Regions from separate parts of the Sodalis sp. C49 genome, predicted to be linked through region 1. Evidence: predicted binding sites of a transcription regulator. Region 1 holds the regulator's gene; each other region holds the start of a gene.
The links. The regulator PurR, encoded in region 1, represses purine synthesis genes. The targets are predictions, from matches to a motif close to CANGCAAACGTTTGCNTG.

Region 1 (4,390 bases):
GAGCGAGAGCCATAAGAAACGCTACCAGACCGCCAAGCTTACCGCCATGAATAAACTCCTCTCCCAAATGGGCAAGCCTTACCGTTGGGGCGGCATGTCGCCTAATACCGGCTTTGACTGCAGCGGCCTGATTTATTATGCCTACAAGGATGTGGTACGCATCCATATGCCGCGCACCGCCAACGAAATGTACCACCTGCGCGACGCAGCGCCGGTTAAGAAAGACGAGCTGGAAAGCGGCGACCTGGTCTTTTTCCATATTTCCAATCGCGGCGCGGCGGATCACGTCGGCGTCTATCTTGGCAATGGTCGCTTTATCCAGTCGCCCCGCACCGGCAGCGATATCCGTATCAGCTATCTGAGTGAGGATTATTGGCAGGATCATTACGTGGGCGCCCGCCGGGTGGTCACGCCGAAAAATATCCGCTGAAGGCGCGCCGGAAAAAAAAGAGGAGCCAAGGCTCCTCTTTTTTATATCTGAACCGAGAGGGTGTCAGTTCATGACGGCGGTAAAGCTGAAGACAATAATCACCAGCAGCGAGAACACCGTGGTCAGTAACGACATTTTTAAATCGCTGTCCATTCTATCTCCTTAACGTAAACCAGGGCGCCGGCCTTATCCACCGGCCCGCAGAGCAGTTATCGTCAGTTTGCCATAACAGCGATGAAAAAGCTTGCTCCCAACCTGTAGCCGCCACATTTAACACTTTCACTTTGGCGCGGGATGAACGAAAATTAGCGGTTAATTCCACAGCGTCGGAAAGTGCTTGCGCCTTCGACAGACATTATTCCAGCCAGGGCGTACGGGAGTATCAAAGGCATGGCAACCATTAAAGATGTGGCAAAACGCGCTAATGTATCGACAACCACCGTTTCGCATGTGATCAATAAAACCCGTTTTGTTGCGCAAGACACTCAAATTGCCGTGCTGGACGCCATTAAACAACTGCATTATTCACCCAGCGCCGTGGCGCGCAGCCTGAAGGTCAATCGCACCAAGTCCATCGGCCTGCTCGCCAGCACCAGCGAGGCGCCCTATTTCGCCGAAATTATCGAGGCGATTGAGCACCATTGCTTTGCTCGCGGTTATACCCTGATATTGTGCAATTCGCACAATGATCTCGAAAAACAGCGCGCCTATCTGGCGATGCTGGCGCAAAAGCGCGTCGACGGCCTGCTGGTGATGTGCGCCGAGTATCCCGAAACGCTGCTGGATATGCTTGAGGAATATCAGCATATCCCCATGGTGGTCATGGATTGGGGTGAGGCCCGCCGTGATTTTACCGACACCATTATCGATAACGCCTTTGCCGGCGGTTATATGGCGACGCAATATTTGCTTAAACGCGGCCATCGCGCCATCGGCGCCATTCCCGGACAGCTGGCGCGCAACACCGGCGGCGGCCGCCACCGCGGCTATCTGCATGCCATGGCGGAGGCCGGCATCCCGTTAAACGACCGCTGGATTGTGCAAGGCAATTTCGAGCCTGAATCCGGCTACCTGGCGATGAAACAAATCCTGGCGCAAACGCCGCGTCCCACCGCGGTCTTCTGCGGCGGCGACATTATGGCCATGGGCGCACTGTGCGCCATTAATGAAATGGGCCTGAGCGTACCTGAGGATATTTCTATCATCGGCTACGACAACGTGCGCAATTCGTGCTTTTTCAGCCCGGCGCTGACCACCATCCATCAGCCTAAAGAGGATTTGGGCGAGGCGGCGCTTACCATGCTGCTCGATAGGATTACCAGCAAACGCGAGAACGCCAAAACCATCGAAGTCCATCCGTCGCTGATTGAACGCCGTTCGGTCGCAGACGGTCCCTTCCCCGCTTAAGGCCACGCGCCAGGCCCGGGCAACGGGCTGGCGCCTCCAGGGTCTGTTGCTATGTAAAGCGCCGTCCGCCTCGGACACAAGATTTTTCATATAATGATCTCTGTGCAAAGAGTTATTGTTTCAGCGAGAAATCATTAAGTTATAATGGGAAATACATTAGCGCGTTAGCTATTGTCTAAATTAAAATGCAGGCTTATACTCAATATCGTTAACAATTATAACGAGTTGTCTAATAAATTTGTATAAAAGTATGTCGTGTTTTCCAACATGACATCACCCTTTTATAAAGCGCCCGGCTAAGTCGCAGTCTAAGGTTTACTTTATATTCCTCTGTTGATGGTGATACTTCAGACACCACGGATAACCGTGGATTCTTATAAAGCCCGCAGGCATGGTGAGTGCTTTTCCTGACGGGGCACTGCAGAAGAAAGGTGATGGAGAAGCTATGAGTTCCTCGTGCGTTGAAGACCTGAGCTTTCATGATAATGATTGGTACCGTATCGTCCATGAATTGCTCTCTGAAGCCGGTATTGAACTCAATGGTTCAAGACCATTTGATATCCGAATCAAGAATCCGGGATTTTTTAAGCGCGTATTGCAGGATGGATCTTTGGGATTGGGCGAGAGTTACATGGATGGCTGGTGGGAGTGTGAGCGGCTGGACATTTTTTTCCAGCGTGTTCTCAGGGCGGGTCTGGAGAATAAACTTCCGCATCATTTAAAAGATACCTTACGCATTGCCGCCGCCCGGCTGATGAACCTCCAGTCGCGAAAGAGGGCCTGGATCGTGGGCAAAGAACATTACGATTTGGGTAACGATCTGTTTGAAAAGATGCTCGATCCCTATATGCAATATTCCTGCGGCTACTGGAAACAGGCGACCACCCTCGAGGAAGCCCAGCAGGATAAGCTGAAGATGATTTGCGAAAAACTGCAGCTGCGACCCGGCCTGACGCTGCTGGACGTGGGCTGCGGCTGGGGCGGGCTTGCCGCCTACGCGGCCAGGAATTATGGCGTATCGGTACAGGGCGTCACTATCTCTGCCGAGCAGCAAAAGCTGGCGCAAACGCGCTGCGAGGGACTGGATGTCACCATTTTGCTGCAGGACTATCGCGATCTGGATATGCAATTTGACCGTATTGTTTCAGTCGGCATGTTCGAACACGTAGGCCCCAAGAATTACGCCACCTATTTCGACGTTATCGATCGCAACCTGAAACGCGACGGTCTGTTCCTGCTGCACACCATCGGCTCGAATATCACCGATATGAATGTCGACCCGTGGATAAATAAGTATATTTTTCCCAACGGCTGCCTGCCGTCGGTACAGCAGATAGCCCATGCCAGCGAAAAGCATTTTGTTATGGAAGACTGGCATAACTTCGGCTCTGATTACGACAAAACGCTCATAGCCTGGTATGAACGTTTTGTCGCCGCCTGGCCGGCGCTGTCCAACAAATACTCCGACCGTTTTTACCGTATGTTCAGTTATTACCTGAATGCCTGCGCGGGGGCATTCCGCGCGCGCAATATCCATTTATGGCAGGTATTATTCAGCCCGGAAGGCGTGGATGGCGGTATTCGCGTACCCCGTTAATACCATGGCACGCCAGGCCCTTTAACACCGCACTCAAGACAGGCGTGGTAAAGGGAGAGCGCGCCGATGGGGGCGATGCGGCCATCTCCTGGCCGCCAGAGCGCCCCATGGCACGCCTGGCCCGCCAACACCGCACTCAAGGCAGGCGTGTTAAAGGGAGAGCGCGCCGATGGGGTCGAAGCGGCCATCTCCTGGCCGCCAGAGTGCCCCATGGCACGCTAGGCCCGCCAACACCGCACTCAAGACAGGCGTGTTAAAGGGTATTTAACGTCGCGGCAATCGCCGCTTCCCGCTGCGCCAGCACACGCTCCACCGTATCCACCACCGCCTGGGTCTGGGGATCGATTTCAATATTGATCCGCTGCCCCAGCCTTTTTTTACCCAACGTGGTGCGCATCAGGGTTTCCGGTATTAAATGCACGCAAAATTTATCGGCCGCCACCTCGCCGATAGTCAGGCTGATGCCGTCGATGCCGATATATCCTTTATACAGGACATATTTCATCAGCGCTTTGTCCGGCATTCTGAACCAAATCTGCCGATTATTTTCCGACGTCACGATTTTCACAATCTCGGCAGTGCACATGATATGCCCGGACATCACATGTCCGCCGATCTCGGCGTTAAAGGTGGCGGCGCGTTCTACGTTCACCTCATCCCCCACCTGCAGATCGCCCAGATTGGTCACCCGCAGCGTCTCTTTCATCAAATCAAACGCCACCACGTCGCCGTTAATGCCGCTTACCGTCAGGCAACAGCCGTTGTGCGCCACGGAGGCGCCCTCCTCCAGACCGGACAACATCGCCGCCGGCAGGGAAACGAAATGCGTGCGAAAATTCGCTTTTTCTTCAATTGCCACAATGGGCGCGGTGCCCTGAACAATACCCGTAAACATAACCTTGGCCTCTGTAAACCACCGCTGGAATCAGTCAGGCTAGTGTGCACGATTTCCCCAG
Region 2 (4,390 bases), 1.4 Mb from region 1:
TCACCTCATAACCTTTAAAACGCAGGTACCGGGTAACGACGTCGAAGGCGACAAACGTCCGGCCGTGGCCGATATGACAAAGGTCATAAACGGTGATGCCGCACACGTACATACCGACTTTACCGGCATGAATGGGTTGGAAATCCTCTTTTTGACGTGTCAGGGTATTATAAATCTTCAGCATCGACATTCATTCCATGGTGTTAACGGGTACGTGTGTATAGCGACAAGTTGAGACAGGGTATTTTCCAACAGCGTATTGAACCCTGAAGGCGTCGGTAATGCAAGGACGGGGCCCTGGTTTTCAAACGGCGGGTTATCCCCGGCCAACAGCACGGCCTGGCTTGCCAGAATAACAGAAATGGTCATCCGCTGCGGTGAATGCTGACTCCATGGCAGACTTATGTTATAAATCCAGTCTGCTTGATCACTTCGTGTGAGCAACTCTTTTACCGACTCGTAGGACAACTATTTATGGTCACTCTTCATACCAATCACGGCGATATCGTTATTAAGACCTTCGCCGACAAAGCGCCGTTAACCGTTGAGAACTTCCTGACCTATTGCCGTGACGGCTTTTATGATAATACCATTTTCCATCGCGTTATTAATGGTTTCATGATCCAGGGCGGCGGTTTTGAACCCGGCATGACGCAGAAAAAAACCCGCGCCACCGTGAAAAACGAAGCCAACAATGGCCTGAAGAACAATCGCGGCACCCTGGCCATGGCCCGCACCAACGATCCGCATTCCGCCACCGCGCAATTCTTTATTAACCTGGTGGATAACGACTTCCTGAACTTCCGTTCCGAACGCCCGGACGGTTGGGGATATTGCGTTTTCGCCGAAGTAACCGACGGTATGGATGTTGTCGATAAGATTAAAAACGTGGCGACCGGCAACAGCGGCCCGCATCAGGATGTACCGAAAGAAGATGTGATCATAACCGGCGTGACCGTAGACGAATAAATCGTTGCCATGGCAACCCTGTTTGTTGCGGATATTCATCTTAGCGTCCAGGAACCGGCGATTACCGCCGGTTTTCTGCATTTTTTGCAACGGCAGGCCGTCCACGCCGACGCGCTCTATATCCTGGGCGATTTGTTCGAAGCCTGGATTGGCGATGACGACCCTTCCCCGCTGCACGGCGAGATAGCCGCGGCGCTGAATGCGCTGGCGCGCCGGGGAATACCCTGTTTTTTTATCCACGGCAACCGGGATTTCCTGCTGGGCCGGGATTTTGCCGCCGCCAGCGGCATGACGCTGCTGCCGGAAGAACAACTGCTTACCCTGTACGGCCGGTCGGTGCTGGTTCTGCACGGCGATACGCTGTGTACCGATGATCAGGCTTATCAACGCTACCGCCGGCGAATCAATCAACGTTGGCTGCAGCGCCTGTTCCTGGCGCTGCCGCTGAGATGGCGCCTGCGCATTGCCGGACGGATGCGGGCCAGCAGCCAGCGCGCCAATATGACGAAATCCCAGACGATTATGGACGTCAGCCAAGAGGCGGTTACCGCCGCGCTTGTGCGTCATGGGACCGATTGGATGATCCATGGCCATACCCACCGGCCGGCGATCCATGCCGTGCAGACCGCGGCGGGCATCGCCCATCGCGCGGTACTGGGCGCCTGGCACCTTCAGGGATCGATGATCCGGGTTACCGGGGCTAGCGTCGAGCTGATTGAGTTCCCCTTCGATTAAGCGGCGCAATTTATAGCGCCGGCGGCTACGCAACCGTTTTCCTCTCCAGGCGCACATGATATGCTCTACGCCCTCTTCTTTCTGATAGCCTGCGCCGGGCGCATTGCGGCGCAGGCTGTGGGAGAGCGGTCGGCAACATTTACAGGAGCACCACGCGCATGCAATCCAATCTTGCCCCGGCAAAAATCGCCATCGTCATGGGGTCCAAAAGCGACTGGGCCACGATGCAATTCGCCGCCGACATTCTCGCCACGCTGCAGCTTGCCTGTCATGTGGAGATCGTCTCGGCGCATCGCACCCCCGACAAGCTCTTCCGCTTTGCTGAACAGGCATCCGCCGCCGGGTTTGAAGTGATTATCGCCGGCGCAGGCGGTGCCGCCCATCTGCCCGGCATGCTGGCGGCAAAAACGCTGGTGCCGGTACTTGGCGTGCCAGTGCAGAGCGCGGCATTAAGCGGCGTCGACAGCCTCTATTCCATTGTCCAGATGCCGCGCGGCGTGCCGGTGGGTACCCTGGCGATCGGCAAGGCCGGCGCGGCCAACGCCGCACTGCTGGCGGCGCAGATCCTGGCGTTGCACGATCGGGAATTATCCGCCCGGCTGGCGGCCTGGCGTGTGACGCAGACTGACGAGGTGCTGGCGCATCCCGATCCGCGGGAGGAAGCATGAAACCGGTATGTATCCTGGGCAACGGCCAGCTAGGGCGCATGCTGCGCCAGGCCGGCGAACCACTGGGCATTGCGGTCTTCCCGGTGGGGCTTGACGCCGATCCCGGCTCGGTGCCGGTGGCGCAAAGCGTGATTACCGCTGAGATCGAGCGCTGGCCGCAGACCCCCCTTACCCGCGAGCTGGCCCAGCATAATGCCTTTGTTAACCGCGATATTTTTCCGCGGCTTGCCGACCGGCTGACGCAAAAACAGCTGCTGGACAGCCTGAGGCTTGCCACCGCGCCCTGGGAAGAACTGACCGCGGCGGCGCAATGGCCGCAGGTGTTTGCCTCCTTTGGCGACCTGGCCATCGTCAAGCGGCGCGTGGGTGGCTATGATGGGCGCGGCCAATGGCGTCTCGTACCCGGCGAAGAGGCGGCGCTGCCCCAGGAGTGCTACGGCAGTTGTATCGTTGAGCGCGGTATCGCCTTTTCCGGCGAAGTTTCGCTGATCGGCGCCCGCGGGCATAACGGCGACAGGGTGTTTTATCCGCTGACGCATAACCTGCATCAGGACGGCATCCTGCGCACCAGCGTGGTTTTTGCCCGGCCGGACGACAGATTGCAGCGCCGGGCCGAGAGCATGCTCTCGGCAATAATGCATGAACTAAAATATGTCGGCGTGATGGCGATGGAATGTTTTATCGACGGCGATGATCTGTTGATTAACGAGCTGGCGCCACGGGTGCACAACAGTGGGCACTGGACGCAAAACGGCGCGTCCATCAGCCAGTTCGAGCTGCACCTGCGCGCCATCCTCGGCCTGCCGATGCCTAAACCCGCCGTCACGGCACCGTCGGTGATGGTTAATCTTATCGGCACCGACTGCAACACCGAATGGCTGGCCGAGCCGCTGGTCCATCTGCATTGGTATGAAAAAGAGGTGAGGCCGGGACGTAAGGTCGGCCACCTGAATCTTAACCATAGCGATCCCGCCGCGCTGAGCCTGGCGTTGGAACATCTCGCTCCAATGCTACCAGTGGAGTATTACAGCGGGCTGGAATGGGCGCGGCAAAAACTGGCCGAATTGGGCTGAAAGATCGCGGAGAGACTCACTTAAAAAGGCCCCGGCGGGGGCGGTGAAGTTCATGCCAGGCCCCATGCATCGAGCGCCCCCTGTATTGCCCGGCGCAGGCACTACAGGGAGACACCTAAGCCTTGCACATGAAATAGTTGCCCAGGCGGCATGCATCACACCGCCGGCAAAATTGTCCCCCAAATAACATCACGCTTTGCGCATCAGACCATAAAATCTTTCAGCGCGCCATTAAGCGTGGCGCTTGGGCACATGGCCCGGCTGGCCAATTCCGGCGACGGATGATAATACCCGCCGATATCAACCGCCTTGCCCTGCACCTGGTTTAACTCGGCGACAATCTGGCCTTCGTGTTCGGCAAGGGTTTTCGCCAAGGGGGCAAACTGATCGCGCAGCTCGGCATCCTCATCCTGCCCCGCCAGCGCCTGCGCCCAATACAGCGCCAGGTAGAAATGGCTGCCGCGATTGTCCAGCTCGCCGGTTTTACGCGAAGGCGATTTATTGGTATCCAGGAATTTACCGTTGGCCTGATCGAGCGTTTTCGCCAAAATCTTCGCCTTGGCGTTGGCGCGGGTGCTGCCCACATGGTCCAGGGACGCCGCCAGCGCCAGGAACTCGCCCAGGGAATCCCAGCGCAGGTGGTTTTCCTGCAGGAACTGCTGGACATGTTTTGGCGCCGAGCCGCCGGCGCCGGTTTCAAACAGGCCGCCGCCGCTCATCAGCGGCACAATGGACAGCATCTTGGCGCTGGTGCCCAGTTCCATGATCGGGAACAGATCGGTCAGGTAGTCGCGCAGCACGTTGCCGGTCACCGAGATGGTGTCCTTGCCCTGGCGGATGCGATCGATGGAGAACTGGGTCGCTTCTTCCGGCGACATAATGCGAATATCCAGCCCGCTGACATCGTGATCCTTCAGGTAACGCTCCACCTTGCGGATCATTTGC
Region 3 (4,390 bases), 1.4 Mb from region 1:
ATTTCCCCCCGGGTCACCGTGAAATCCACGTTATCGGTCGCGGCAAAATCACCGAACCTCTTGGTTAGCCCCCGGGCCTCGATCACCGTTTCATGCCGGTCGCCGGTTACCTGCGGCATAATATCCGCCAGCGCCTGTTGGGTGGCCGGGCCGCCGCCCAGCAGATCGATAAAGGCATCCTCGAAACGCGGCGCCGTTTCCTCGATATCCGCATCGGACAAGCCGAGCGCCCGGCCCAGGCCCGACCGGTCGGCGTCTTTTTTCAGGATCAGGCGCACGGCTTTGCCCTGGATGACGCCGTCGCCTATTTGTTCCAGCCGCAGCGCGCGCCGCAGCAGCTGGCGGTTGGTGCCGGCGGCGTCATGGGCCAGCCACGTGCGGCCCGCCATGGTCGCCGTCAACGCTTTGGGCGCGCCGCTATAGATCAGTTCCCCTTGGTTCATCAGCAGCACCTCGCGGCACTGTTCCGCTTCGTCCAGGTATGAGGTGCTCCACAGGATCAGCATGCCGTCGTCGGCCAGTTCATGCACCATGCGCCACAGCTCGCGGCGGGAAATGGGATCCACCCCGACCCCCGGCTCGTCGAGCAACAGCACCTTGGGCTGGCCTATCAGCGTGCATGCCAGGCCGAGTTTTTGTTTCATTCCCCCCGACAGCTTGCCCGCCAGCCGGGTGGTAAAGGGCGCCAGCGCGGTAAAAGCCAGCAGGCGCTCGAAGGTGTGCCGGCGCTGTTCGCCGGTAATGCCGCGCAGGCTGGCGTACAGCGTCAGGTTTTCCATCACCGTCAGGTCTTCATACAGCCCGAACTTCTGCGGCATATAGCCAAGGATGGCGTGCAGGCCGGCGTCGTCGCCCACCGGATCCAATCCGGCCACGCGCAGGGTGCCCTGGCTTGGCGTCAGCAGGCCGGCCAGCATGCGCAGCAGCGTGGTCTTGCCCGCGCCGTCCGGGCCGACCAGCCCGGTGACCCCGCCGCTTTGCAGGGTGATGGTAAGGCTGGCCACCGCCGGTTTCGCCAGGGACGCAAAGCGTTTCTCCAGCGCATCCAGCACAATCTGGTTAGCGGGCATAAACATTCCCGCCGGCGGGCTGTGCCGCGGTTGGCTCCTGGCCGTCGGCGAAATCCAGGGTCACCGGCATGCCCTGGCGCAGCCGGTCGTCGGCATCGGTGACGATAATCCGCAGGCGATACACCAAATCGGTGCGCAGTTCCGGCGTTTCCACGTTTTTAGGCGTGAACTCCGCCGTCGGCGAGACAAAGCCGATTTTACCGTGATAGGCCTTGTCCGGCAGGCCGTCGGCGCGAATGATAATCCGGGTGCCGGGCACCGCCTGGTTGAGGTTGCGTTCATCGATATAGGCGCGCACCCACACCGGCCGCGTCAGGGAAAGGGTAAATACGGTGTCGCCGGCGCCAAGCATGCTGCCGACCTCCTGCGCCCGGGTCAGGATAGTGCCGCCCGAGGGCGCCGCCAGCATGGTATCGGTTGCATCCAGGGCGGCCTGGTCACGCGCCGCCTGCGCCTGGGCGAGATCCGCTTCGGCGGAGGCGATCTCCTGCGGCCGGTTGCCGGCCAGGTACTGTTGCAGCTTATCCCTGGCCGCCTGCAGGTTGGCCTTGGCCTGGTTGCTGGCGGTCAGCGCGTCCTCCAGCTGGTCGGCGGAAATGGCCCGTTTGGCCCAGGCGCCCTGCTGGCGATGGTAAAAACTGTCGGCATAATTGAAGGCGGCCTGCAACTGCGCCATCTGCGAGCGCACTTGGGCGATTTCTTCGTTGCGATACCCGGAGCGGGATAAATCCAGTTTGGCCCTGGCGCTGTCCACATTGGCCTGGGCCTGCGCGAGGGCGTTGCGATACGGCGCATCGTCCAGTTTCGCCAGCACCTGGCCGGGATGCACCACATCGCCTTCATCCACCGCCAACTGAGCCAGACGGCCGCCGACGCGGAAACCAAGGTTAACGGTGCGGATATCCACATTGCCGTAAAGGGTCAACGGCCGGTTTTGCTGGCGGTGGTAGTACATGACGCCATAGATCGCCGCGCCCAGCAGCGCGATAACGATGACGGCCGCGGTGATACTTTTTTTATTCATGATTTTTTGCCTGTGTGGCCGGCCTGTTCGGCCCGCAATCCATGAAGGAACCAATCGATATGCTGTGTCAGCACCTGGTTGATCTGGGTAACCTGCGCCGGGCCCAGGTCGCTCCATCCGGTGCGCAGCAGGATGGTTTCCCGCGCCAGCCGGAACGCCAGCACTTCGCCCAGCAGGGCATGCGTGTGGACGATGGTGGCGACCGACAGCGGATCGCAGCCGGTAAAACCCGCCACCAGCCGGGTGATGCGCTGATGCATCGGCGCAATCGCCTGCTGGTGGATAATGGCGTAGGCCCCAGTGGGGGAGAGCTGCTCCCGCGAGATGATTTTACTCAGATTCAGCGTTTCGCTGCGGGCCAGCAGCCCGGTCATGGTCAGCAGGGACTCATGCAGATAACGCCGGCACTGCCCGGCATCCACCTCCGGCTGCGCCAGCAGCGCATCAATTTGTTGCGCCTGTGAATGCAGGGACTGGGCGATAAAATCCGCAATCCATTGCGCGACCGCCAGGTACAGCCCTTCCTTGGAGCCGAAATAATAAAAAATCGCCGCGATATTTTGCCCGGACAACTGGGCGATTTCGCGCGTGGTGGCGGTTTGCGGGCCTTTTTCGCCAAATAAGGTAATGCCGGCGGCGATCAGCTGGGCTTTCGCCTGTTCGCCGCGCGCGGTGGGGGCCGGAGAAGGGGGCATGGTGGCTCCAATAAAATAAGTCAAACGTTTGATTAACTTTAACCCCCGCCCGGTTCGCTGTAAAGGACCGCCGTGATTTATTTAGGCGGCTGGCCGCGTCAAGGATGACGTTTCCTGACCGGGGAAACAAACAGACACGGCGATGCCAACATATTCACCGGTCTTTACAGTACTTTAGGTAATTAGTTAATGATTGATAAAATATTACTTGATCTGCGGCGCCAAGATGTCTATTATTTACTTATCGAACGTTAACAAATTAACGTCCAGTCCATTAATGCTTCATACCATGAGAACAGACATTATGAAAAACCTGACACTTGCCATCGCAGCCATCGTATTCAGCACCGTTTCCGCCGGCGCCTTCGCCGCCCAGGAAGTCACCAGCCGTCCCGCCGGCGAACATTCCATCGGCGTGGTATCGTCATCCACCACCAGTAACCTGTCCGATCTGGAATCCCAGCTGGCCGCCAAGGCCGATGCCGCCAACGCCACCTCGTATCGTATTATCGGCGCCGGCGGTAATGACACCCTGCGCGGCAGCGCCGAGCTGTATAAATAAGCTCAACGTAAAAAAACAGCATAAAAAAAGCGGCCGCAGGGCCGCTTTTTTTTGCGTTTGATAAACCTTAGAACTGATAGGTCAAGCCCAGGCCGACCTGGTCATCGTCGGCGATGCCCAGCTTATTGTCTTCGCTGAGACGGTTGATTTTATAATCAACATACGCATTGATATTCTTGTTGAAGAAATAGGTCAGGGACGCGTCATAGTATTTCACCAGATCGACATCGCCGATGCCTTCAACATCGCTGGCCTTGGACTGGAAGTAACCGAACATTGGTTTCAGGCCAAAATCGAACAGATAAGAAGCGATGGCTTCGAAGTTCTTGGTTTTATTGGCGTAGCCGCCGGTGATCGGGGTGTAGTTATGCGTTTCGCCGTACAACGCGGCGGCATAGACGCCGGAATTGTCATATTTCAAGCCGCCCGCCCAGACGTCGGCTTTGTCGCCGTTACCGAGAGCCAGGCTGTTTTGCGGCTGGGTGCGGTTGGACGAGGCATAGGTGCCGAGTACCGACAGGCCGAAATCAAAGGTATAAGACGCCGATGCGCCGTAACCGTCGCCGTTGGATTTGTTGGCGGCACGGGCGTTACCGGAATTTTCGTCGTTGGCGCCCTGGTATTGCAAGCCAAATTTCAGACCGTCGACCAGGCCGAAGAAGTTGTTGTTGCGATAAGTGGCCACGCCGGTGGTACGGCCGCCCATAAACACGTCGGCGGCGCTGTAGGTCAGGTCATCGAAGATTGGCGCGGTATCGGTTATCGCCGCGACATCATAAGCGATGCCCCAGTTGCGGCCGTAGTCGATTGAGCCGTAGTCTTTCAGTTTCAAGCCGGCAAAGCCCAAACGGGTTTTGGTGCCGGTCAGCGCGTCGGTGCCGCCTTCAGTATGGTTGGCCTGAACATTGTATTCCCATTGGCCGTAACCGGTCAGGGTGTCGTTAATCTGGGTCTGGCCTTTGAAGCCAAAACGCATGTAACTTTGGTCGCCGTCAATGGTCTTATTGTCACTAAAATAGTGGCGGGCGCGCACGCTGCC

Region 2: the regulator PurR is predicted to act here: its motif matches at 1,731-1,748, upstream of purE (5-(carboxyamino)imidazole ribonucleotide mutase).
Region 3: the regulator PurR is predicted to act here: its motif matches at 2,807-2,824, upstream of cecR (transcriptional regulator CecR).

The regions. Positions count from the first base shown of each region.
Region 1 covers NZ_CP163303.1:853,780-858,169, reverse strand. The annotation lists gene ABUK12_RS03785 (NlpC/P60 family protein) at 1-430, shown strand, start outside; gene ABUK12_RS03780 (YnhF family membrane protein) at 494-583, opposite strand; gene purR (HTH-type transcriptional repressor PurR) at 821-1,837, shown strand; gene cfa (cyclopropane fatty acyl phospholipid synthase) at 2,283-3,434, shown strand; gene ABUK12_RS03765 (riboflavin synthase subunit alpha) at 3,688-4,329, opposite strand.
Region 2 covers NZ_CP163303.1:2,225,768-2,230,157, forward strand. The annotation lists gene cysS (cysteine--tRNA ligase) at 1-184, opposite strand, end outside; gene ppiB (peptidylprolyl isomerase B) at 475-969, shown strand; gene ABUK12_RS10125 (UDP-2,3-diacylglucosamine diphosphatase) at 979-1,704, shown strand; gene purE (5-(carboxyamino)imidazole ribonucleotide mutase) at 1,863-2,372, shown strand; gene purK (5-(carboxyamino)imidazole ribonucleotide synthase) at 2,369-3,445, shown strand; gene ABUK12_RS10140 (NADP-dependent isocitrate dehydrogenase) at 3,649-4,390, opposite strand, start outside.
Region 3 covers NZ_CP163303.1:4,955,074-4,959,463, forward strand. The annotation lists gene ABUK12_RS22370 (ATP-binding cassette domain-containing protein) at 1-1,070, opposite strand, end outside; gene hlyD (secretion protein HlyD) at 1,060-2,094, opposite strand; gene cecR (transcriptional regulator CecR) at 2,091-2,789, opposite strand; gene bhsA (multiple stress resistance protein BhsA) at 3,094-3,351, shown strand; gene ABUK12_RS22390 (porin) at 3,419-4,390, opposite strand, start outside.